Regions from separate parts of the Streptomyces sp. NBC_01017 genome, predicted to be linked through region 4. Evidence: riboswitches for the same ligand, from Rfam matches in the RefSeq annotation. Region 4 holds a riboswitch; each other region holds the start of a gene.
What was found. A riboswitch is a leader RNA that binds a small molecule or an ion and turns the genes downstream of it on or off. The one in region 4 is predicted to bind cyclic di-AMP.
Positions count from the first base shown of each region.

Region 1 (5,624 bases), 2.9 Mb from region 4:
TGCGTAAGCGCGCCTACACCGGCAAGCGGTTCGTCTATCGGCTGGAGTCGACCGTGAACGCCATCGGCGACGCCATCGCCGTCGACCGGCACCGCTTCCTGGTCATCGAGCGCGACGGCGGACAGGGCGACACGGCCCAGTTCAAGCGCATCTATCTGGCCGACACCCGGGACCGCGACGGCGACGGCCTGATGGACAAGACCCTCGTCGCCGACCTGCTGGACATCGCCAACCCCAAGGGGCTCGGCGGCTTCGGGAAAACCTTCCGCTTCCCGTTCCAGACGATCGAGGACGTGAACCTCGTCGACGACCGCACGCTGGCGGTCCTCAACGACAACAACTTCCCCTTCTCGTCCGGCCGTACGGCGGGCAAGGCGGACGACAACGAGTTCATCACCATCCGGCTCTCGGCCCCGCTGCACGCGGACAGGCGCGCGTTGCGCTGAAGGCTGTGAGGCCGCCGGCCGGTCGAGCGGGTGACCGGCCGGCGCGGGCGCTCGACCAGGGCGTGCCGGAGCCGCTGCTCCTATGATCGGCCCGTGGACACGGCCGATCGCGACGCCCAGCGTTTGCCCATTGCCCAGTGGAGTGCCGCAAAGCGGCTGCGGAAACTGGGATACGAACTGTTCCTGGAGCACCAACCGGACGTCACCTGGCGGGAGTTCGCCAAGTACGGCGCCATTCCGGGGACGCAGGTCCTGGCTGTGACTCTCACTCTCGAGGACGGCCGCGAGATGGTGTGCAGCCTGGTGGTGGGGATGTCTCAGGAAGCGTTCTCCGCCGAGTCGGACATCGGCGTCGACGATCCGGACGCCGAGAGCGGCTACCGCTACCTGCTGGAGATCCCGGAGTCCCTCGCCGACTCGCTCGACGAGTTCATCCCGCTGCTCGACCACCAGCTGGATCAACTCGTCGAGGCGGCACCGCGGTTGCTGCGCGAACTGCGAGCGGGTACGCCGAAGGCCTGACGGGTTCAGAGGCCTTTGGGTTTCCTGTGAAGGGTGTGACTACGTTCACGCCGATGTGGCGGAAAGTGATGAATTCCTTACGCAAGCGGCGCGTAAGTGACGGTAATTCAAACAACACGCCATGGAGGTTTAAAGTGCAACCGTTCACCCTCAAGTACGCCTTTCCCAAGGGGATCTCGCTCGCGGTGACGCCGTATCACTTCGACCCGGCCCGGCAGCTGAACGTGCTGCCCGACGGACGCCCCGCCGTCAGTGACCCGGACCTCCTGCTCGCGGTCGGCACGACGACGTCGACCGCGGGCTCCGCGACCCACTTCGACGACTGACGATCGTGCGCGCATGACCGTACTGATCCTGACGTCCGAGGAGGACGTGACCGCCGACATGGTGGTGGCCATGCTGCACGGGACGGGGACGCCCGTGATGCGGCTGGACCCCGCCGACCTGCCGGGCAAGGCCGTGCTGTCCGCCGACTACGCCCACGGCGACTTCGACGGCCACCTGTCCGTCAACGGACATGTGCTCAGCATGCGGGGCCTGCGCTCCATATGGGTGCGCAGGCCCGGCGAACCGGCCGCACACGCCGCCCACCCCTCGGAGTGGCTGACCGCCGAGACCCGGCAGGCGCTGTACGGGATGCTCCACTCCGCCGCCGCACGGTGGATGAACCATCCGCGCAACGCCGACCAGGCCCGCCTGAAAACCTGGCAGTTGAGGGTCGCCCACCTCAGCGGCTTCGCCGTACCGCCGACGGTCTTCACCACCTCCCCCCGGCTGGCACGGGAGTTCGCCGAGGAGTACCGGGACGTGGTGGTGAAGTCCGCCTCGGGGCCACCGCCCGGCGCCCCCGCGCTGACCCTCCCCACCACCCTCGTCGGCCCCGACGCGGACTTCTCCGCCGTCGCGGCCGGCCCCGCGCTGCTCCAGCGGTACGTCTCCAAGCGGGCCGACATCCGGCTGACCGCCGTCGGCAGCCGGATGTTCGCCGCCCGGAAGACCGCGGAACCCGGCCAGGTCGACGGACGCTACGGCGACACCGGGCACCCCTGGGAGCCGGTCCCGGTTCCCGACCGCATCGGCAAGGCGGTGCACGCGTACGTCACCCTCGCCGGACTGGCGTACGCGGCCTTCGACTTCGCCGAGGACGAGGACGGCATCTGGTGGTTCCTGGAGTGCAACCAGAGCGGCCAGTTCGGCTTCGTCGAGCTGGAGACCGGGCAGCCGATCGCGGAGGCGGTCGCCCTGTGGCTGGCCCAGCGCAGGCCGGACCGCCGGGCGTCCGAAGGGCGGGGGTGAGGCGGGCGCCGCGAACCCCGCCTACGCCACCGTCCTCAGCGCCTGGCGGATCCGGTCGCCCTACCCGATGTCCAGGTGCTGGTGGACACGGGCCAACGGCGGCTCAGGCGGGTCGGATCACGCTGTGGATCGCCGACTCCCCGGCGTAGTAGATCGACTCCTCGCGTATGGAGGCTCCCGGGCCGGGGGCGTGGATCATCGTGCCGGTTCCGGAGCAGATGCCCACGTGGCCGACGTGGAACAGGACCAGGTCGCCGGGCTCGGCGTAGGTGATGGCGATGCCTCGGCCGGCGGTCGCCTGCTCCGGTGCGGTGCGGGGGAGAGCGATGCCGGCGGCCTTCCAGGCGGCCTGGGTGAGGCCGGGCCCGTCGTAGGCCTCCGGGCCCGTCGTGCCCCAGACGCAGGGCTTGCCGATCTGGGCGCGGGCGAAGTCCAGGGCGCGCAGGGCCCGGGTGTCCTGCGGGCCCGTTGATGTGAGGGCGGCGCTCGGGTCGAGGAGCGGGTTCGTGTCGAGGGCCGGGCCGGCAGCGGTGGTTGCCGGACCTGGGATTGCGGTCTGGGCCGTGGCGATGGCCGGGCTCGCGGTGACTGCCGGGAGTGGGTCGGTGAGCGGGTCCGGTGTGGTGACCGCCGGGAGTGGGTCGGTCAGCGGGTCCGGCGTGGTGGGCCAGGGCGTCGGCGCGGCCCAGGCCGTCGTGCCGGCTGGGACCGTGGTGAGGTCGGCGGGACCCTGTGCCTGCAGTGCCTGCCACTGTTCATCGGCCGAGGGCTGTACCTGGGTCCGCGTAGCACCCCAGGTGTCGGTGACCGGTGCCGCCTCGATCGCCGCGAGCGGGGCGCTCTGCCGCGCGCTGTACGCGGACAGCAACGCGCGTGCCCGGTCGAGCTTGCGCTGGTTCTGCTCCTTGGTCGTGCGCAGCGCGGACCGCTGCTGCGGCTCGGCCGCGGGTTCGGCGGCCGGGGCGGGCAGGGCGAGGGCGTTTCCGGCCGTCGCCTTCTGCGGTGCCTCCGGAGTCGCCGGCAGCGCGGCGACGGGCCCGGCGGTCAGCTCCGCCACGGCAGCCGTCCGGGTGCCCGCACCGGACGTCAACTCGGCGACCGGCGCGGCCGGCAGCTCCAGGGCGGCACGGCCGGACGACTCCCGTGCCTGACCGGGGCCGTTCGCCGGGCGCGCGGGCCGCGTCCCGGCGGGGCGGTCGGGCATCCGGTCGCTCGGCAGCACTGCCGGAACGGTCGGACCCACCTTCGCGCGGGCGGCGTCGAACCACTGCCGCGTGATGGTGTCGAGCGCGGGGTCGCTGTGCCTGCTCTCGTCGTCACGGGGCGCGGCGGCGGGCCGGCGCGCGGCGTCCGTGGGCCGGTCGGCACGCGCTCGCGGCCCCGTCGTCGCCGCGCGGGTGGCGTTGAAGGTCCCCGTGTCGGACTCGGCCTGGTCGTAGAGGGAGCTGACCCGCCGGCTGACCTCCTCGCGGCTCGGTCCCTCGTCCGCGGCCGAAGGGGCTGCGTTGGCCGTCTGGGCGAGCAGGGCCACAGAGGTGAGGGCTGCCGACGCGAGTGCGGAATTGCGCATGCCAGGGAGGCTCAGAGCCCCCGGACGCGCGGTGCGTTCCGGCGCCATGGGTGACGTACTCCTTCCGTACTCCGCCTACCGAGTTAGCTGACGGGTTCGGGCGGTCGTCTCCGGAAGGTGTGCCCTACGGCCCTTGCCCCGAAGGGCGGTTGGGCCGATTCACCCCAAGTTCGGTTGGGTCCCCGGCTCCAGTGGACCCTTGCGGGCGCGCACCGGACTCGGCGGAGGCCGCGCGTCCCGGCGGGGTTCGCCGGAGGTCGTCGTGCGGTCCGATGCGTAACCTAACCAACTTGTGAGCCCCGCGTGAAGATTGACATGTGAAATGTCCGATACGTTTTTGTGACCTTCGACGCTCTGAGTGAGAAAGAGCCCGGATTCACTTCGCGGTGCGCTGACTTCGCCACGCTTCGTAATGATCGAGGACCGTCTCCTCGATCGGACGGTAGGTGATGCCCAGTTCGTTCACGCTGCGGCTGTTGTCCACCCGGAACCGGATGCCGAGGTGCTTGCGGATGTAGTCCTGGCTCAGCCCGAACGCCGGACCCAGGACGCGAACCGGCCAGTGCGGAAGCGCGGTGCGCGGGAGGCGCAGGTCACGGGGATGGCGGGCCCGGATCATGCGGGACATCTCGTGGGAGGACGTCATGGTCGGGGCGGCGAGGATGTAACGGCCCTGCGCGTCCGGGTTCTCGGCCGCCGCGATGTGCGCGTCGGCCACCTCGCGCACGTCCACCGTGGTGAAGCTGAAGTCGGGTGCGCCGTAGAAGAAGTAGCCCTTGAACAACTCCTCCAGCAGGAAGAGGCTGCCCGACTCGGAGGCCGGGGTGAGGGAGGGGCCCAGGACCAGGCCGGGGTTGACCGACACCATCCGCCAGCGGCCCTGGGCGGCCTCCGCGTCCCAAGCCGCGCGTTCCGCGACCGTCTTCGCGTAGTGGTACGGGTTGTTCTCCACCGTGCTGGTGGTGTTGAAGCAGCGCTCCGACAGCACCGCGTCGTCCATGGCCAGTACGTCGGCGTAGTCGCCGAAGACCGCACCCACGGTCGAGGTGAGGACCAACTTCTCCACCGTGGGTGTCCGCTCGATGGCCGCCAGCACATTGCGGGTGCCGAGCAGAGCCGGGTCGACGACGTCCCTGCGGCCGTCCTTGATCTTCTCCGGCATGAGGAACGGCGACGCCACATGGAACACCACCCGGCAGCCGGTCATCGCCTCGTCGAAGGAGCCCTCGGCCAACAAGTCCGCCTCGAACAGCTGGAGGCGGCCCGGATGTGCCTCCTGCATCTCCCGCAGGGGTCGCACCTTCGCCGAGGCGGCCGTACTGCGTACCGTGGCGTGGACCCGGTAGCCGCGCTCCAGCAGCCGTTCGACCAGATGGCTGCCGACGAACCCGCTGCCTCCGGTGACCAACACGGCCGTCGACCCGTCTGCGCCCACCGTCACTCCTTCTCCCGCGCGGAAGCCGGTCGATCACGGTAGCGGCGTTCGCGCGAGAGTGGGCACTGCTTCACCAACGGGGCAGCCGACCTTCGTACTCCGGCCGGATCCGCCGCATGTAGCCGGTGTCGTCGCGGGAGCGCATCCCGCAGTCCACGTACAGCCCGTGCCGCCGGTCCAGGGCGTCGTGGTCGAGTGCGACGCCGAGACCCGGGCCGGTGGGCACCGCGACCGCTCCGTCGCGCAACAGGAGGCCGTCGGCGCCGGCGCGTTCGATGCGGGCGGCCTGGTCGCGCGCCATCGGGGGCGGGCCGACCGCCGCGGCCAGGACGGGGACCCGGCCGGCGGTCGTCTG
Region 1 is NZ_CP108683.1:9,271,079-9,276,702, forward strand. Features, by position in the region: gene OG331_RS42485 (esterase-like activity of phytase family protein) at 1-446, shown strand, start outside; gene OG331_RS42490 (hypothetical protein) at 540-968, shown strand; gene tgmA (putative ATP-grasp-modified RiPP) at 1,103-1,294, shown strand; gene tgmB (ATP-grasp ribosomal peptide maturase) at 1,308-2,264, shown strand; gene OG331_RS42505 (C40 family peptidase) at 2,368-3,834, opposite strand; cyclic di-AMP (ydaO/yuaA leader) riboswitch at 3,891-4,068, opposite strand; gene OG331_RS42510 (NAD-dependent epimerase/dehydratase family protein) at 4,211-5,269, opposite strand; gene OG331_RS42515 (dihydrodipicolinate synthase family protein) at 5,340-5,624, opposite strand, start outside.
Region 1: another riboswitch for cyclic di-AMP. It lies ahead of OG331_RS42505 (C40 family peptidase); the one in region 4 lies ahead of OG331_RS29290 (transglycosylase family protein).

Region 2 (5,624 bases), 560 kb from region 4:
ATAGCGATCGTCGCCAACAGCTTCGCGACCCGATGGATAGCGACCGCGACGGCCGATCCGTCGCACGCGGACACCCTCGGCGCGACCGTCATAGCGCCCGTGGTGGAGGAGATCGCGAAGGCCGCGGCCGTCCTGCTGGTCTTCCTCTTCCGCCGGCGGGACTTCACCGGCATCGTCGACGGCGTGGTGATAGCCGGCGTCACCGCCACCGGTTTCGCCTTCACCGAGAACATCCTCTACCTCGGCACGGCCTTCGGTACCGACCAGCTCTCCGGCGACCGCGGCATCGCCTCCGTCACCGCGGCGACCTTCTTCGTCCGCGTGATCATGTCGCCCTTCGCGCACCCGCTCTTCACCGTCCTGACCGGCATCGGCTTCGGCATCGCCGCACTCTCCGGCGAGCGGCAGCACGTGCGGCGGGTCCTCCTCCCCCTCTCCGGGCTGCTGCTCGCCATGGGCATGCACGCCCTGTGGAACGGCTCGTCGTCCTTCGGCGAGTTCGGGTTCTTCGCGGTGTACGCGGCCTTCATGGTGCCCATCTTCGGGCTGCTCACCTGGCTGGTGATCTGGACCCGGCAGCGCGAGCTGAGGACCGTGCGCGAGGAGCTGCCCGCCTATGTCGTCACCGGGTGGCTGTCGCCGAGCGAGCCGTACGCACTGGGCTCGATGCGGGACCGGCGGGTGGCCCGGCAGTACGCGCGCCGCCACGGCGGTCGGACGGCGGCGCGAGCCGTGGCGCAGTACGAGGCCTACGCCACCTCGTTGGCGTTCCTACGGCACCGGGGGCGCCGCGGGCGGGCCGGCGCCGACTTCGTCGTACGGGAACGGGAATTGCTGCACGAGCTGTGGCGACGCCGGGAGGTCGCACGGCCGGCGCTGGAGCACGCGGTGGCCGCGGCGCGGGTCTGGCCGCCGGCTCATGGGTACGGGGCGCCGCCCGGTCACTGGCAGCCCTACGGGAGCGGGTACGCGGGATACGGGGCGGCGGCGCCCTACCCGGCGTACAACCCCTATCGGACGTGACCGTCCCGGAAACAGGCGAACCCCCGGCCAAACAGGCGAACCCCGGCGCTGCAGATACCGGCAGCCCTGACGTCGGGGGGACGCCGTCAGGACTGCCGGGGATCAGAGCAGGAAGCCGGGGTTCAGAAGCGGCCGAGCCTCAACAGGCGCACGGGCCGTCAGACCTCAGGGCGTGAGGCCCTTGCCGCGCAGCCACGCCAGCGGGTCGATACCGCTGGAGCTGCCGCCGGGGTGCACCTCGAGGTGCAGGTGGGCACCGGTCACGTTGCCCGTGGCGCCCACGCGGCCGATGACGTCACCGGTGTTGACCTTCTGGCCGACGCTCACGCTGATCGAGGACTGGTGCGCGAACCAGACCTCGGTGCCGTCGTCGAGGGTGAGCTCGGTCTTGTAGCCGTACGAGCCGTCCCAGCCGGCGAACGTGATCGTGCCGCTGTGCACGGCCTTGATCAGCGTCCCGGTGGGCGCGGCGAAGTCGAGGCCCGTGTGGTAGCCGGAGGACCAGTAGGCGCCGGCCTGCCCGAAGGTCGAGGTGAGGGTGTACGAGGAGGTCGGCAGCGTGTACTGCTTGGCCAGCTCGGCGAGGCGCTCGGCCTCGGCCTTCTTGCGGGCCTCCTCCTCGGCTTCGGCCTTCGCGGCGGCGGCCTTGGCCTTGGCTTCCTTCTCCGCCTTGGCGGCCGCGTCGGCGGCCTCCTTCTCGGCGGCGGCGACCGCGGCTGCGGCGGCCTTGCTGTCGAACTGGTCCTGCTGGAACTCGGCCTGCGCGATGATCCGGCTCCGCAGCGCCTCACCGGCGTCGGAACCGCCCTGCGCGGTGTCCTCGGAGGTCTCGCCCATGGTGCTGAGCGCGGTGGCCGCGTCCTCGGCGGGTTCGGACGAGTCGTCCGAGATCAGGGGCAGGTCCGGCATGGTGATGGCGACCGGCGGCTTGCCGCTGTTCGCGCTGGCCATGCCGCCCGCGCCGACGGCGGCTATGACACCGACGCCGAGAACCGTGGAGCTGCGGGCGAGTCCCCCGCCGCGCTGCTTGGAGACGCGATGCCTGCCGCGTACGGGACGAAGGGACTCCGCGGTGGGGTTCCACTCCTCGAAGGGGGCCTCGTCGGTGCGGTTGCGGTCGTAGCCGAAAGTGTCGGTATTGCGCTGACTCGGCACGAACGGGGCTTGCGGGGCAGGCCGGTTGGACGCCACGTGGGCGTACTCCTTTCCTTCCTTCTCGCCTACCGGGTTAGCTGACGGGTTCGGAGCAGGAAGGTCTCCTACGCGCGTATACCGCCCGTGAGTTCACGGTGGTATTTGCGCGATTCACCCCAAGGTGGTGGTTCCCCGGTTCCCTTTCGAGATTCGGCGCGTGCGCACGGAGCCGCCTCTTGTGACGGCTGGGACGACCGCGCTGCGTTATCGAACGTTAATAGACCCGGGGTGCGGATTCCAAGCTGTTCCACTTGATCATTAACGATTTTCGCCTGGACTTACGGGTCATGAGCGGCCTAAATCGGGCGAGTTGGCCAGACCTCAGGTGCCACACGGGTGTTGACGGTATGTCAGTTGTTATGCGGAGGGGGGTCGCCCGGTCACGGCCGGTGACATCACGGCCGTCGTACGGCGATGAGGGCCATGTCATCCGCCATCCCGCCCCCGGAGTGCCGCCGCACCTCCGTCGCGAGGACGCCGAGCAGTGCGGCCGGCTCGCGGCGGGCGTTGGCGCGCCCCGCGAGGCCCGCCTCGGGGTCGTAGAAGCGGCCGGTGTCGTCCCGTGCCTCGGACAGTCCGTCGGTGTAGAGGAGCAGCGTGGCCCCGCTCGGGCAGTCGGCCTCCTGGGCCCGGTCGGGCCAGACGCCCAGCTCCCGCATGCCGAGCGGGAGTGCGGGCTCGGCGGCGGGCAGCGCGCGCACGGTGCCGTCGGCGTACAGCAACAGGGGCGAGGGATGCCCGCGGTTGACGAGGCGCACGATCCCGCTGCCATGCGACAGCTCGGCGAGTACGACGGTGGTGAACCCCTCGGCGGACTCGGCCCACTCGCGCCGGTCGTGCTCGCGGGCCAGCGCCCGCTCCAGGCGCAGTGCCACCGCCTCCAGCGTGGTCTCCTGCTCGGCGGCCTCCCGGAAGGCCCCGATGACCACGGCGACCGCACCCACCGCCCCGATGCCCTTGCCGCGCACGTCCCCCACGACGACCCGCAGGCCGTGCGGGCTGTCCTGCACGGCGTACAGGTCGCCGCCGATGGACGCGCCCTCCTGCGCCGCCTCGTACCGTGCCGCGATCTGGAAGCCGCCGATCCGCTCGGCGGGCTGGGGCAGTACGGCGCGCTGGGCGGCCTCGGCGATCTCGCGGGCGGAGGCGAGGCGTTCGTCGCTGCGGCGGACGAGGATGTTGATGAGGACGGCGAGGACGGAGACGGTGACCACGGTGACCAGCTCCGTGATCACCTCGGCCCGGCTGACGTCGCCGCGCGGGACGCGCAGCACGAGCAGTGCGGCGACGGCCACGACGCCCGTGAGGACCGTGCCGCGCTGCGAGTAGAGCGGGGCGGCGACCAGGGGTGCCGCGGTGAAGAAAGGGGCGCCGGTGAAATCCGTCGGCGTGACGTGGTCGTACACGCCTCCGGCCGCGATCAGCAGTGCGGGGAGCAGCCGGACGAACCGGCGTGTGTACGAGATCCGCCGTTGCTCCACCTCACCAGGGTTCCCGATGCGGGAGCGCGGGGCGAGTGGTGAGAGCCGACCGGACGAGCGGCGCGTCGAGGGAAAAACACTCAGGGCCGGAACTGATCAGTTCCGGCCCTGAGTCATCAGTAGCGGGGACAGGATTTGAACCTGCGACCTCTGGGTTATGAGCCCAGCGAGCTACCGAGCTGCTCCACCCCGCGGCGATGACTCAATAGTACGCCATCCGCAGGACAAGATGCACACGCGTTTCCCCTGCCCCGCCCAGACCGGTGTTTTCCGCACCCGTCGGGCGGGGCGGTCAGGACAGCAGATGGCTGTTCGGAGCCTTGGCCCGCCCCTCGTATTCCGGCAGGACCACGACATCCACTCCCTCCGCCGCCAGCAGCCCGCTCCCGTCGGCCCCCGCCACGAACGTGTCCGGCTCCCGCCAGGCCGTCACCACCCGCCGCACCCCCGCATCGAGGATCAACCGCGCACAGGGCACCGGCCGGGACGCCCGGCGCGTGCAGGGCTCCAGGCTCGTGTAGACCGTGGCGGATGTCACCCGAGGATCCCCCGCCGCGATCTTCGCCAGCGCAGCCTCCTCCGCATGCACCACGGGATCACCGCCCTCCCGCGAGTACCCCCGCGCCAGCTCCGTGCCGTCGGCCGCCACCACGACCGCCCCGACGCTGAAGGCCGTCTCCGACGGCGGGCACTGTGCCGCCAGATCGCAGGCCACCGCCAGCCACCTCCGGTCCGCGGCGGACGGCAGGACACCCGCACCGGGCGCCGTCGGCTCGTAGCGCATCAGCACGACGTCCTCGATCTGCCACGTCTCGACCAGCCGCAGCCGACCGCCCTGGTAGCCGCCGGGCCCGAACAGCCGCGGCGCGTCCGGGTCGCCCACGAACAGGGGCGCCAGCACCAGCTGCACCTCGTCGGCCAGCCCCTGCTGAAGGAGCTGCGTGTGGATGGTGCCGCCCCCCTCGACCATCAGCCGCTCGACGCCGCGCACCTCGCGCAGGTGCCGCAGCAGGCCCCGCCAGTCCAGGTCGGCGCCGAGCGCGACCACGTCCGCCGCGACCGGCGCCCGGCGCAGGCGCTCCGCGCCCTTCTCCGTCGTGTAGACGACCTTCTCGCCGCCGGTGTGCCAGAAGTTCGCCGTCGGGTCGAGCTCGCCGGACGCGCTGACCGTGACCTTGAGCGGATACTCCGGTTTCCCGGCCGCCACCCGCGCGGCCCGCCGCCCGGCCGAGTTCACCAGCAGCCGCGGGTTGTCCGCCCGGATCGTGCCGGCGCCGATCAGGATCGCGTCCACGGACGCCCGTACCTCGTCGACCCGGTCGAAGTCGGCCGGGCTGGAGAGCAGCAGGCGCTCGGGGGTGGTGTCGTCGAGGTAGCCGTCCAGCGAGACCGCGGCGGACAGCAGGACGTAGGGGTACGACGGCATCGGCACGCTCCGCTTGGTTCAAGTTTGAAACAAACCTACACTGGTCGCATGACGACTCGCTGGCTCACCCCCGAGGAGCAGCGCGCCTGGCGCGCCTACATCGCCTCCGCCGCCCTCGTGGAGGACGCGCTGGACCGGCAGCTCCAGCAGGAAGCCGGCATGCCCCATCTGTATTACTCCATCCTCGCCACCCTGTCCGAGGCTCCGGAGCGGCGGCTGCGCATGACCGACCTGGCGGAGGGCCTGAAGATCACCCGCAGCCGGCTGACGTACGCCGTGACGCGCCTGGAGAAGGACGGGCTGGTGCGGCGCGAGGACTGCCGCTGGGACAAGCGCGGCAGCATCGCGGCCCTCACCGAGGAAGGGATGCGCGTCCTGGAGCGGGCGGCCCCGGGCCATGTGGAGACCGTACGGGCGCTGCTCTTCGACCGGCTGACCCCGGAGCAGGTCGGGCAGCTGGAGGAGATCTTCACGGCGGTGGCCGGGGGCTTCCAGGGCGA
Region 2 is NZ_CP108683.1:5,807,919-5,813,542, reverse strand. Features, by position in the region: gene OG331_RS26695 (PrsW family intramembrane metalloprotease) at 1-1,023, shown strand, start outside; gene OG331_RS26690 (M23 family metallopeptidase) at 1,189-2,214, opposite strand; cyclic di-AMP (ydaO/yuaA leader) riboswitch at 2,226-2,383, opposite strand; gene OG331_RS26685 (PP2C family protein-serine/threonine phosphatase) at 2,613-3,698, opposite strand; tRNA gene OG331_RS26680 (tRNA-Met) at 3,819-3,892, opposite strand; gene OG331_RS26675 (dihydrofolate reductase family protein) at 3,991-5,124, opposite strand; gene OG331_RS26670 (MarR family winged helix-turn-helix transcriptional regulator) at 5,173-5,624, shown strand, end outside.
Region 2: another riboswitch for cyclic di-AMP. It lies ahead of OG331_RS26690 (M23 family metallopeptidase); the one in region 4 lies ahead of OG331_RS29290 (transglycosylase family protein).

Region 3 (5,624 bases), 4.1 Mb from region 4:
CCTCTCCAGCGCCCCGATCGACTATGTGAAGTGGGACTTCAACCGCTGCTTCGCCGACGCCGGCTGGCCCGGTGAGGCATACCCGCAGCACCTGTGGGTCGACCATGTGCGGGCCTTGTACGGTCTGCTGGACCGGCTGCGCGCCGCTCACCCCGGCGTCGCCTTCGAGTCCTGCTCGGGCGGTGGAGGACGGATCGACCTCGGCGTACTCAGCCGTACCGACCAGGTGTGGACCTCGGACAACACCGACCCCCTCGACAGGCTCGCGATCCAGCACGGCTTCAGCCAGATCCACCCGGCGAGGGTCATGGCCGCGTGGGTCACCGACAGCCCGAACGCCATGCTCAACCACCGGGCCGCCTCCCTGCGCTTCCGGTTCGTGAGCGCCATGGCTTGCGTGCTCGGCGTCGGCGGCGACCTCACCCGGTGGACCGAGGAGGAGCTCGCCGAGGCGCGGGAGTGGGTGACGCTCTACAAGGAGATCCGGCCCCTGGTGCAGCGCGGCGACCTGTATCGGCTGCGGCCTCCGAAGGGCGGACTGAGTGCGGTGCAGTACGTGCTCGGTGACGAGACGGTCGTCCTGGCCCGGCTCCAGGCCCAGAGCTACGGCGAACCCGCCCCGGCCCTGCGGCTGCGCGCCCTCGACTCGGCAGCATCGTACGAATGCCTTGAAACGGGCGAAGTTCACCGAGGGGCGGTATTGGTGCATCACGGACTTCATACCGGCCTGCGGGGCGACCTTGATGCGACGGTTATCCGACTGCGTCGCATCTAGGGGTTCTGTCCGAATTGGCGCCTTCATTCCAACTCGCTCTGGAGTAAAGGGAGCTGGAGAAGTGTCACGTGAGGAGCGTCATATTCGTGACCGTGCGTCGCTCGTCATGTTCACGTAATTCACATGCTTTTCGAGGGGTTTTGAGTCCGGAGACGTCCCCATAATTTACGGAGTGTGACCGGTAATTCCCAGAAGGGATCAACAGGAACGCATTCGGGCGGAACCCCTCACTTGTTCCCGTGCGTCTTCCTCGCTTACGTTCCACACCAATCCGGACGGACGCCTAATCCTGCCGCCGACCGGATCCCGCGCTAACTCACCCGTACCCGGCAGGAGCGGGGGACCCACAGGTACAACCGCCTGTTCCGGTCTCCGGAACGGCTTGGGGTCAAGTCGCGTCCCGACGCGACCGGGCATCTCCAGCCCGCACCCGACAGCTCACCTCGCAGGCGCCGGAGAGGAATTCGCCATGCCCGCGAAGGGTAAGCATCGCCGCCCGAAGTCCCTGCGCTTCACCCGCTCCATCGCCGTCGCCGGAACCGGTGGCGCCGCTCTCGCTCTCCCGTTCATCGGGGCCGCCGGCGCCCACGCCGCTCCCTCTCAGCCCGTTTCGGAAAAGGCCGTTCAGTCCGCTCCGGTCGCCGAGAAGAAGGCCGAGAAGAAGTCCACCGACAAGAAGGCGGACGCGCGGACCTATTCGGTGAAGGTCGGCGACTACCTTGCGAAGATCGCCGACGACCAGAACGTCAGCGGTGGCTGGAAGAAGCTCTACGCCGACAACCGTGAGGCCGTCGGCGCGGACCCGGCGCTGATCCACCCGGGTCTCAAGCTCACCATCGGCGGCAAGAAGGCCGAGACGAGCGCCCCCAAGCCGTCGTCCGCGCCGTCCTCCTCCGCGCCTTCGAAGTCGTCCTCGGACACGACCGCCTCGAAGTCCTCGGCGTCCAAGTCCGCCGCGTCGAAGACCACCACGACCGCGCAGAGCGCCGAGAACACCAGCGCCTCCAGCGGCTTCTCCGCCCCCCTCGACGGCGCCACCCTCGGCACCGCCTACAAGGTGGCGGGCAGCATGTGGTCCAGCGGCTACCACACCGGCGTCGACTTCTCCGCCCCCACCGGCACCCCCCTGAAGGCGGTCGGCGCGGGCACCGTCGTCTCGGCCGGCTGGGGCGGCGCGTACGGCAACCAGGTCGTCATCCAGCTCGCCGACGGCCACTACGCCCAGTATGCCCACCTGTCCTCGCTGTCCGTCTCCAGCGGCCAGTCCGTGACGGCGGGCCAGCAGATCGGGCTCTCCGGCGCGACCGGCAACGTCACCGGCCCGCACCTCCACTTCGAGATCCGCACCACCCCGGACTACGGCTCGGACCTGGACCCGGTCGCCTACCTGCGCTCGAAGGGCGTCTCCATCGGCTGACGCCCGCCGCGGAACCCCCTGCCTGACACGCTGCCGAAGGCCGGACCCAGATCCCCGGGTCCGGCCTTCGGTCTGCGCGCACACGGCTGTATGGCGGTTGCGCCCACAACAGCCCTGATCGGAGGGTTATTCCACCTTTGGTGAACACTTTAGGAGTGGCTTATCTCACCGCTCGTCAACCCCGTCCTACGGTCGCGTAGGTCACATTCGAAGGTGAATCATGGGCCGATGTGGCAGACGATTCGAAGAGTGACAGCAGATCAGTGATCGGGTCGTACGTTGCGGTGGGGGACAGCTTCACCGAGGGCGTCGGCGACCCCGGCCCCGACGGGGCGTTCGTCGGTTGGGCCGACCGGTTCGCGGTCCTGCTCGCGGACCGACGACCCGAGGGCGACTTCAACTACACGAACCTCGCCGTGCGCGGCAAACTGCTCGACCAGGTAGTCGAGGACCAGCTTCCGAAGGCCGTCGAACTGGCCCCGGACCTGGTCTCGTTCTGCGCGGGCGGCAACGACATCATCCGGCCCGGCACCGACCCCGACGAGGTCGCCGAGCGCTTCGAGCGGGCGATCGCCCGGCTCACCTCCGAGGTCGGCACCGTCATGGTGACGACCGGGTTCGACACCCGTGGCGTGCCCGTGCTGAAGCATCTGCGCGGCAAGATCGCCACGTACAACGGTCATGTGCGGGCCATTGCCGACCGGTACGGCTGTCCGGTGCTCGACCTGTGGTCCCTGAAGACCGTTCAGGACCGCCGGGCCTGGGACCACGACCGGCTCCACCTGTCTCCCGAGGGGCACACGCGTGTGGCGCTCCGCGCCGGCCAGGTACTCGGCCTGGAGGTCCCGGCGGACCCGGACCAGCCCTGGCCGCCGCTCCCGCCCCGCGGCACGCTCGACATCCGCCGCGACGACGTCCAATGGGCCCGCGAGTACCTGGTGCCCTGGATCGGGCGGCGCCTGCGGGGCGAGTCGTCGGGGGACCACGTCACGGCCAAGGGCGCGCTGTCCCCGGACGACATCAAGATGCGGATCGAATCAGTGGCTTGAGAGCGGTTCGCAAGCGACCTGTCAGCGGGTTCGCGGGTGACGTGCCGGTGTGGGCCGTACCGACGTGTGATCGGTACGGCCCACACCTACGCCGGCGTCAGCGTGACGACGCCGTCAACGCCTCCCGCTCCAGCCCCAGTTCCCGGGCGAGCGCCTCGTCCACCCACTCCTGGGCACGCGCGCGTGAGACCGCGCCGCGGTACGACGTCATCTGCACGGCGAGCCCGTCGAGGAGAGCCGTCAGGCGCAGGGCCGCGCCCATGGGGTCCGGGCAGCGGAACTCGTCCGCGGCCACACCCTCCGCGATGACCTCGGCGAGGGCCGCCTTCCACTGCCGGTCGAGGTCCCGCGTGACCTGCTGCAGCGCGGGCTCGCGCAGCGCCGCCGCCCAGCCCTCGATCCACAGCCGCCAGCCCTTGGCCTGGCCGGTCGGCGCGTACCAGCGCACGGCCGCCCGCAGCCGGCGCAGCGCTGTCGTACGACGTCCGAGGACCCGTCGCAGACGGGCCAGGTCGTCCTGCGCCGCGTGCGTGAACGCGGCGGCGACCAGCTTCTCCTTCGTGGCGAAGTGATAGAGCACCAGCGCGTTGCTCACCCCGAGCGCCGCGGCCACGTCGGCGATCCTGACCGCCGCGACGCCCCGCGCCTCTATCTGCTCCACGGCGGCACGCAGCAACTCCTCACGCCGCTCCGCCACGCTCAACCGCACTCTTGCCACCCGGCCACCCTAAAGCCTTGCCGCCGGCAGCTCCCGGGCCGCGGTCGAGTCGGGTCCCGGGGCCCTTGCCGTCACCGGAGTTGGCCGAACCGCTCGGCGATCACCGGCAACCGGTCCTCAGCGATGGCGTGCGCGGCGGCCCGAGGTGTCGTCCCGTCGGTCTCCGCGCGGGCCAGGGTGAGGTCGGTCAGGGCGCGCATCGAGCGCCGCGTGTGGGCGAACGCCTCGTCCGCGTCCGGGCCGACGTCGCCGAACAGCGTCCACCACCACCAGGCGTTCGTGGCCGAGTTGACCACGACGTCCGGCAGCACGGTGACGCCCCGCACGGCCAGCAGCTCCTCCGCCTCCGGCCGTACGGGCATGTTGGCCGCCTCGGCGATCCAGCGAGCGGTGATCCGCCCCTGGTTGGCGGCGTCGATCACATAGGAGACGGCTGCCGGGACCAGCACCTCCGTCTCGGCCGACAGCCAGGCGTCGCCCGGCAGTTCGCGGTCGCCGGGCCGCAGCGCCGCGCGGTCGACCGTGCCGTACGCGTCCCGTGCCGCCAGCAGCGCCTCGATGTCGAGGCCCGCCGGGTTGGCGATCGTGCCCTTGATGTCGGCGACGGCCACGACGGTGAGCCCCGCGCGCGTGAGGAAGCGCGCAGTGGCCCCGCCCATGGTCCCGAGCCCCTGCACGGCGGCGCGCGTCCTCCAGTACGGCACACCGGCCCGGTCCAGGGCGGTGAGCACCGCCTCGGCGACTCCGCAGCCGCCGACCAGCTCGTCGAGCCCGATGCCGTCCACCTCGACCGCGAACGCGTCCGCGAGCCGCGTACGGGCGCCGGCCTCGTCGCCGAGCAGCGGATACACGGCCTGGACGGACGACACGAGCCCCGCCTCGGCGGCCGCCCGGTCCACCACGTCCTGGGAGAGCCCGAGGTCCTCGCCCGTGGTCCAGAGGTTCTCGATGTAGGGCCGCATGGTCCGCAGATAGCGCACCAGAACCCCGTACGCCTCCGGATCGCGCGGATCGCAGTCGATGCCGCCCTTGGCGCCGCCCAGGGGGATGTACCGGGCCTCGGGGTCGTAGTGCAGGGCTTCCTTCATGCTCATGCCGCGGGCGAGCCCGGTGACCTCGTCGAGCGTGCAGCCCGGCCGCATGCGCAGCCCGCCGCTGGACACGCCACGCACCAGCCGGTCGATGACCAGGAAGCCCTGACGGCCGGTGACGTGGTCGGTCCAGGTGAGCGACAGCAAGGGCGTGGTCATGAGGTCTCCGAGGTGGGGGAGGGAGGGCGAGCCAGGGCCGCGTGCCGCGCGCGGCTACTGAACGAGGGGTCAGTATCCGAGAGTGGGTGAGGACATGTCAATGTGGGGTGCCCGGGATTAGGACCGGGGGCGTCCTGGGTTGTCGGAGGGGCCGACCATAATGGAATTTCTCACCGACTCCACCTGGAGGTACCGTGGCCGGTTTCCGTTTCCCGAGCTCCGGGCTGCGTGCCCTGCGGCCCGAGGCCTTCGGGGTGGACCCGAGCGGTGAGCGCATGGCGCGCATCCGCAGATCACCGAACTTCCGGGACGGGGTCTTCCAGAACCCCGGTGGCGCCGCCCGGACCAGACCGTCCGGTTCGATGCTGGAGTTCGCCAAGGTCTTCTTCGACCGGGACACCCGGCCCCACCGCGT
Region 3 is NZ_CP108683.1:2,284,125-2,289,748, reverse strand. Features, by position in the region: partial or broken gene OG331_RS10690 (alpha-galactosidase) at 1-775, shown strand, start outside; cyclic di-AMP (ydaO/yuaA leader) riboswitch at 1,083-1,240, shown strand; gene OG331_RS10685 (LysM peptidoglycan-binding domain-containing M23 family metallopeptidase) at 1,245-2,192, shown strand; gene OG331_RS10680 (SGNH/GDSL hydrolase family protein) at 2,456-3,241, shown strand; gene OG331_RS10675 (TetR/AcrR family transcriptional regulator) at 3,339-3,959, opposite strand; gene OG331_RS10670 (Glu/Leu/Phe/Val dehydrogenase dimerization domain-containing protein) at 4,031-5,209, opposite strand; gene OG331_RS10665 (MBL fold metallo-hydrolase) at 5,404-5,624, shown strand, end outside.
Region 3: another riboswitch for cyclic di-AMP. It lies ahead of OG331_RS10685 (LysM peptidoglycan-binding domain-containing M23 family metallopeptidase); the one in region 4 lies ahead of OG331_RS29290 (transglycosylase family protein).

Region 4 (5,624 bases):
CCCGCGGCCAGCGAGTGCGCGACCAGCACGTGCAGACACTTCACCCGGTCCGGCATACCGCCCGCGCTCGGAAAGCCCGTCAGCTCCTCGATCTCGTCGCGCCGCCGGATGTAGTCCTCGTGCGCCGAGCGATACGCCGCGGCCAGCTCCGGGTCGGACTCCAGCCGCGCGGTCATCTCCTTCATCACGCCGTTCGCCTCCAGCGTGCCGATCGCCGACGACGCCTTCGGGCACGTCAGGTAGTACAGCGTCGGGAAGGGCGTGCCGTCGGGCAGCCGCGGGGCCGTCTCGACGACGTCCGGCTGCCCGCACGGGCACCGGTGCGCGATCGCGCGCAGCCCGCGCGGGGGACGCCCGAGCTGCTGCTTGAAGGCCTCGACGTCCGCGTCGGTGGGCTCGGTGCGCGGGGTGGGCGGCGGGGCGGTTTCCATGCCTGTCTTTCTGTCTGTTCTCGTCGGCGGTCTCTCGACCGGTCCGGACGATCGGTTCACTGCCGGGACGCGTCGGCCTTGTCGACCCCGTCCCAGATGTTCGCGTACCAGGGGCGGTCGGCCGCACCCAGCTCGGCGCGCGACTGCTTGGCCGCGTCCGGGTCGATCACGATGTAGCCGGTCTCCCCCGGCATCACATAATGCAGCCGCAGCCGGATCTGCTGCTCGGCGTAGGCGTCGTCCTGCCAGCGTGCCTTGACGTCGCGCAGTTGCTCGACCCGCTGTGCGGCGTCTTCCTTCTCCTGCTGCATGTCCGCGATCTCGGCGCGCTGGGAGACGTACTGCCTTATCGGGTAGGCGAGGGCGACGACCATGGTGCAGACGACCAGCGCGAGCAGCGCGGCGCGTCCGGTGAGCCTGGAGCGCCGGGCCTGCCGCTTCGTCTGGGAGCGGTAGACACGGGCCGCCGTCTGCTCGCCGAGCAACCGGATCCTGGTCGCGGTGGAGAACCGGTCCCGATCCTTGACGGCCATGTCCCGCCTCCCGTTTCACATGCGTACGTCCCCGCACACGGTACGGGACCGAGTACGGGGACGTACGTACGACTGGCTAAGCCTCACCCCAGGTTGGGGCTCAGCGGCTCAGCGGCTCAGCCCTTGAAGCGCGGGAACGCGCTGCGGCCGGCGTACACCGCCGCGTCGTCGAGGATCTCCTCGATGCGCAGCAGCTGGTTGTACTTGGCGACGCGCTCGGAGCGGGCCGGGGCGCCGGTCTTGATCTGGCCGCAGTTGGTGGCGACGGCCAGGTCGGCGATGGTGACGTCCTCGGTCTCGCCGGAGCGGTGGGACATCATGCACTTGAAGCCGCTGCGCTGGGCCAGCTCGACGGCGTCCAGGGTCTCGGTGAGCGAGCCGATCTGGTTCACCTTCACCAGCAGGGCGTTGGCGGCGCCCTCGTCGATGCCGCGGGCCAGACGCTCGGGGTTGGTGACGAACAGGTCGTCGCCGACGAGCTGGACCTTGTCACCGAGCTTGTCGGTGATGGTCTTCCAGCCGTCCCAGTCGTCCTCGAACAGCGGGTCCTCGATGGAGACGAGCGGGTACGCGTCGACGAGCTCCGCGTAGTACTCGGTCATCTCGGCGGCCGAGCGCTCCTTGCCCTCGAAGGTGTAGACGCCGTCCTTGTAGAACTCGGACGCGGCGACGTCGAGCGCGAGGGCGATCTGCTCGCCGGGGGTGTAGCCGGCCTCCTTGACCGCCTCAAGGATGAGGTCGAGGGCCTCGCGGTTGGAGCCGAGGTTCGGGGCGAAGCCGCCCTCGTCGCCGAGGCCGGTGGCCAGACCCTTGCTCTTCAGGACCTTCTTCAGCGTGTGGTAGACCTCGGCGCCCCAGCGCAGGGCCTCGGAGAAGGACTCCGCGCCGATCGGGGCGATCATGAACTCCTGGATGTCCACGTTGGAGTCGGCGTGCGAGCCACCGTTCAGGATGTTCATCATCGGCACCGGCAGCAGGTGCGCGTTCGGGCCGCCCAGGTAGCGGAACAGCGGGAGGTCGCTGGCCTCGGAGGCGGCGTGGGCGACGGCGAGGGAGACGCCGAGGATGGCGTTGGCGCCGAGGGAGCCCTTGTTGTCGGTGGCGTCCAGGTCGAACATCGCCTGGTCGATCAGGCGCTGCTCGGTGGCGTCGTAGCCGACCAGCTCCGGGCCGATCTGCTCGATGACGGCGAGGACAGCCTTCTCCACGCCCTTGCCGAGGTAACGGTTCGAGTCGCCGTCGCGGAGCTCGATGGCCTCGAAGGCGCCCGTCGAAGCGCCGGACGGAACAGCAGCACGACCCGTGCTGCCGTCGTCGAGGCCGACCTCGACCTCGACCGTGGGATTGCCTCGGGAGTCCAGGATTTCCCGGGCTACGACGACGTCGATGGACGGCACGAGCATCTCCTTCTTGGGATGTGAAGCACTGTGTCGCTGGTGGTGCGGGGCTGTGAGCCTTGCGACTAGAGCCTAACCGCCCCGGGGACATCGGCAGCCGACCGACCGTCCCGTGGACAGGACCGAACCGTACCCATTGTTCCCTACCGGAACAAAGGGTGGGTGACTTACAGGGAAAGAAAAAGCCCCGCCCCGGTGCGTACGGGGGAACACGCACCGGAGCGGGGAGCCCGTGGGGACGGGGGTGGCCCTCACGAGGTCTTCATGATGAGTTCCACGGATGTGAGGGCACTGCGGTTCAGCTACTGCCGCGTATTACTTCAGGTGCAGCTGCTGACCCGGGTAGATCAGGTCGGCGTCCTCGACGATGTCCTTGTTCAGCTGGAACAGCTTCTCCCAGCCGCCCTTGACCTTCTTCTTCTCGGCGATCGAGCTGAGGGTGTCACCCTTGGCGACCTTGTACTCGCCGTCGCCCTTCTTGACCTTCTTGCCGGTCGGGGTGGTGACGGTCTTGGTCGACTTCTTCTCGGCCGCCGGACGCTCGGCGGAGCGGGAGGCCGGCTGCTCCTCGGCGGCGCGAGGGGCGGCCTCGGTGCTCTGCGAGGACCCGGAGCCGTTGTACGCGGCGCTCGACAGGCCGGTGCCGCAGTTCGGCCAGGCACCCTTGCCCTGGCCCGCGAGAACCTTCTCGGCGATCTCGATCTGCTGGGCCTTGCTGGCCTGGTCGGCGGTGGAGGCGTACGCCGTGCCGCCGTACGCGGCCCAGGTGGAGGCGGAGAACTGCAGGCCGCCGTAGTAGCCGTTGCCGGTGTTGATGGACCAGTTGCCGCCGGCCTCGCACTGGGCGACGGCGTCCCACTCGGAGGCGGTGGCGGCGGAGGCGCTGCCGGCCGCCATCAGCGGGGCGGCGACGGCGGCGGCGCCGGTGACGCCGACGACGGCTATGGCGCGGGCGGCCTTGGACGGACGACGGTGCTTGCCCTTGCTGGAAAACAGCATGGTTGGATCCCCTCACCGACGCCTGCGAGGTGAGCTGTCGGGTTCGGGCCGGTTGAGTTGCCCGGCCGCGCTCGTCCGCCTTTCGGCTCGCGTAGCGCGGCTTCACCCCAAGCCGACTCCGGCCGTGCGGCCCCGAAGGGCCTCAACTGCCGGACCCGGCGCTTACCTTGGGTCCCCCGCTCCTGCCTACGGCGCTTGACGCGACGACTGTTCCCGTGCGGCCGCTGGCAGGATTCGGCGTTGCGGCAGCCGGGGCTCGCGGTGACGAGCGATCACGACCGTAGACACCCGATTCCCGGAATTACAAAGACGATCAGGGCTTCTGAGATCTATCTCTCACTGCATCCAAAACGGACATTCAGGTGCGAAAGGTGGCGCGAACTCCCGCTGCTTTTCGCCCCGTTCGGCCCTTATTCGACGGGGACGTCCAGGGTCTGACCGGGGACGATGTCGTTCGCGTTGCCGCCGATGGCGCCCTTGTTCGCGTCGTACAGCGCCCGCCACCCGCCGTCGAGGTCAAGGGAGTCGGCGATGGAGGCCAGAGTGTCGCCGGCGCGGACCTTGTACGAGGCGTGGCGACCGGAGGACTCGGGGGCCGGGTCCACCGTCTCGCTCTCGTCGGCGCTGGGCCCGCGGTGCCGACCGGAGCCGGCCTCCTCGCCGGTGAGCGCGCCGGTGTCGACGAGGCTCCAGGCGCCCACATCTTGCACCCAGTTGTCCTGATTGTCCCCGTCCGAGGTCTCCACGGGGGAGCTGTCGGGCGACTTCGAGGCCTTGGCGTCGGGTGACGCATCGGGCTTCGCGGAGCTGTCCGCCTTGGACGACGAAGAGGGCGAAGACGAAGAAGGGGAAGAAGAGGGGGAAGAGGGGGAAGAGGATGAATCCCGGGGCGATTCGGACGAAGCGCCGGGGGATTCACTCGACGAGCTCGACGAGTCGTCGGTCGGGGCCGACGAGTTCGAGGAACCCGAGGAATCGGACGAATTAGACGAACCCGACGAGCCGGACGAATCAAGCAAGCCGGATGACCCGGACACTGTGGAGGGCGAGTCATCGTCCACTCCGGTGTCGAGGTCGACCAAGCCGTTCTTCGGGGTGAGCCCGTTGAGCACCGCACACGTGCCCCAGGGCTTGGTTCCCTGGTCGGCGAGGATCTCCTGCGCCACGGCGATCTGCTGGGAACGGCTCGCCAGGTCGGGGCGCGGGGCGTAGTCGAGGCCGCCGTACTGCTCCCAGTCGTCCTGGGTCAGCTGCAGTCCGCCGTAGCGCCCGTTGCCCTCGTCCGTGCTCCAGGAGCCACCGCTCTCACACTCGGCCACCTTGTCCCACACGGTGCCGTCGGCGGCGCTCGCGCTCGCGGCGCCGAGCAGCGGGATGGCGATGGCGGACCCGGTCACTCCGGCCGCGACGAGGAGAGCCGGCGCCTGACGGGGGCGACGGTGACGACCGTTCCCGGAGAGCATGCGGGGACCTTTCACGAGACAGCATTGACCGCGGCGCGTGAAACCTGGCGCCGTCGTTGATCCGTGAACGTATAGGCATTCGATCACTTGTCACAAGTTAATGCCGCGTAGATCACGTGAAGATCACAGAATTGAGCGCGTGTCACGTTTGACGAGGTGGACGCACTCACTCAACTGGTGTGAAATCCACCGGAAGTGTGCGCAGCCCTCGCATGATGAGACCTCCGCGCCACCTCAACTCCCCCGGGTCCACGGCGAGTCGGAGATCCGGGAGTCGGGTGAGGAGCGTGGCGAGGGCGGTCTGACCCTCCAGACGGGCCAGCGGGGCGCCGAGGCAGTAGTGGATGCCGTGGCCGTAGCCGAGGTGCTGGTTGTCCCGGCGGCCGAGGTCGAGGACATCGGGGTCGGCGAACCGCTCCGGGTCCCGGTCGGCGGCGGCCAGGACGACGAGAACGGGGTCACCGGCCCCGATGTCCTGCCCGCCGATGGTGAGCGGCTCGGTGGCGAAGCGCCAGGTGGCGAGCTCTACGGGGCCGTCGTAGCGCAGGAGTTCCTCCACGCCGGTTTCGAGGAGGCCGGTCTCCTCGGCGGCGAGGGACGCCTGCAGGCGGGCGCGCTGCTCGGGGTGCGTGAGCAGCGCGTAGACGCCGTTGCCGATCAGGTTCACGGTCGTCTCAAAACCGGCAAACAGGAGGATAAAGGCCATCGCCGCGGCCTCGTTCTCCGTGAGGTGCTCTCCGTGGTCGGAAGCCCGGATGAGACCGGAGATGAGGTCCTCACCGGGCGTGGGCTCCTCGGGCA
Region 4 is NZ_CP108683.1:6,371,304-6,376,927, reverse strand. Features, by position in the region: gene OG331_RS29305 (DUF501 domain-containing protein) at 1-431, opposite strand, end outside; gene OG331_RS29300 (septum formation initiator family protein) at 488-964, opposite strand; gene eno (phosphopyruvate hydratase) at 1,081-2,361, opposite strand; gene OG331_RS29290 (transglycosylase family protein) at 2,677-3,360, opposite strand; cyclic di-AMP (ydaO/yuaA leader) riboswitch at 3,365-3,564, opposite strand; gene OG331_RS29285 (transglycosylase family protein) at 3,771-4,823, opposite strand; gene OG331_RS29280 (cytochrome P450) at 4,990-5,624, opposite strand, start outside.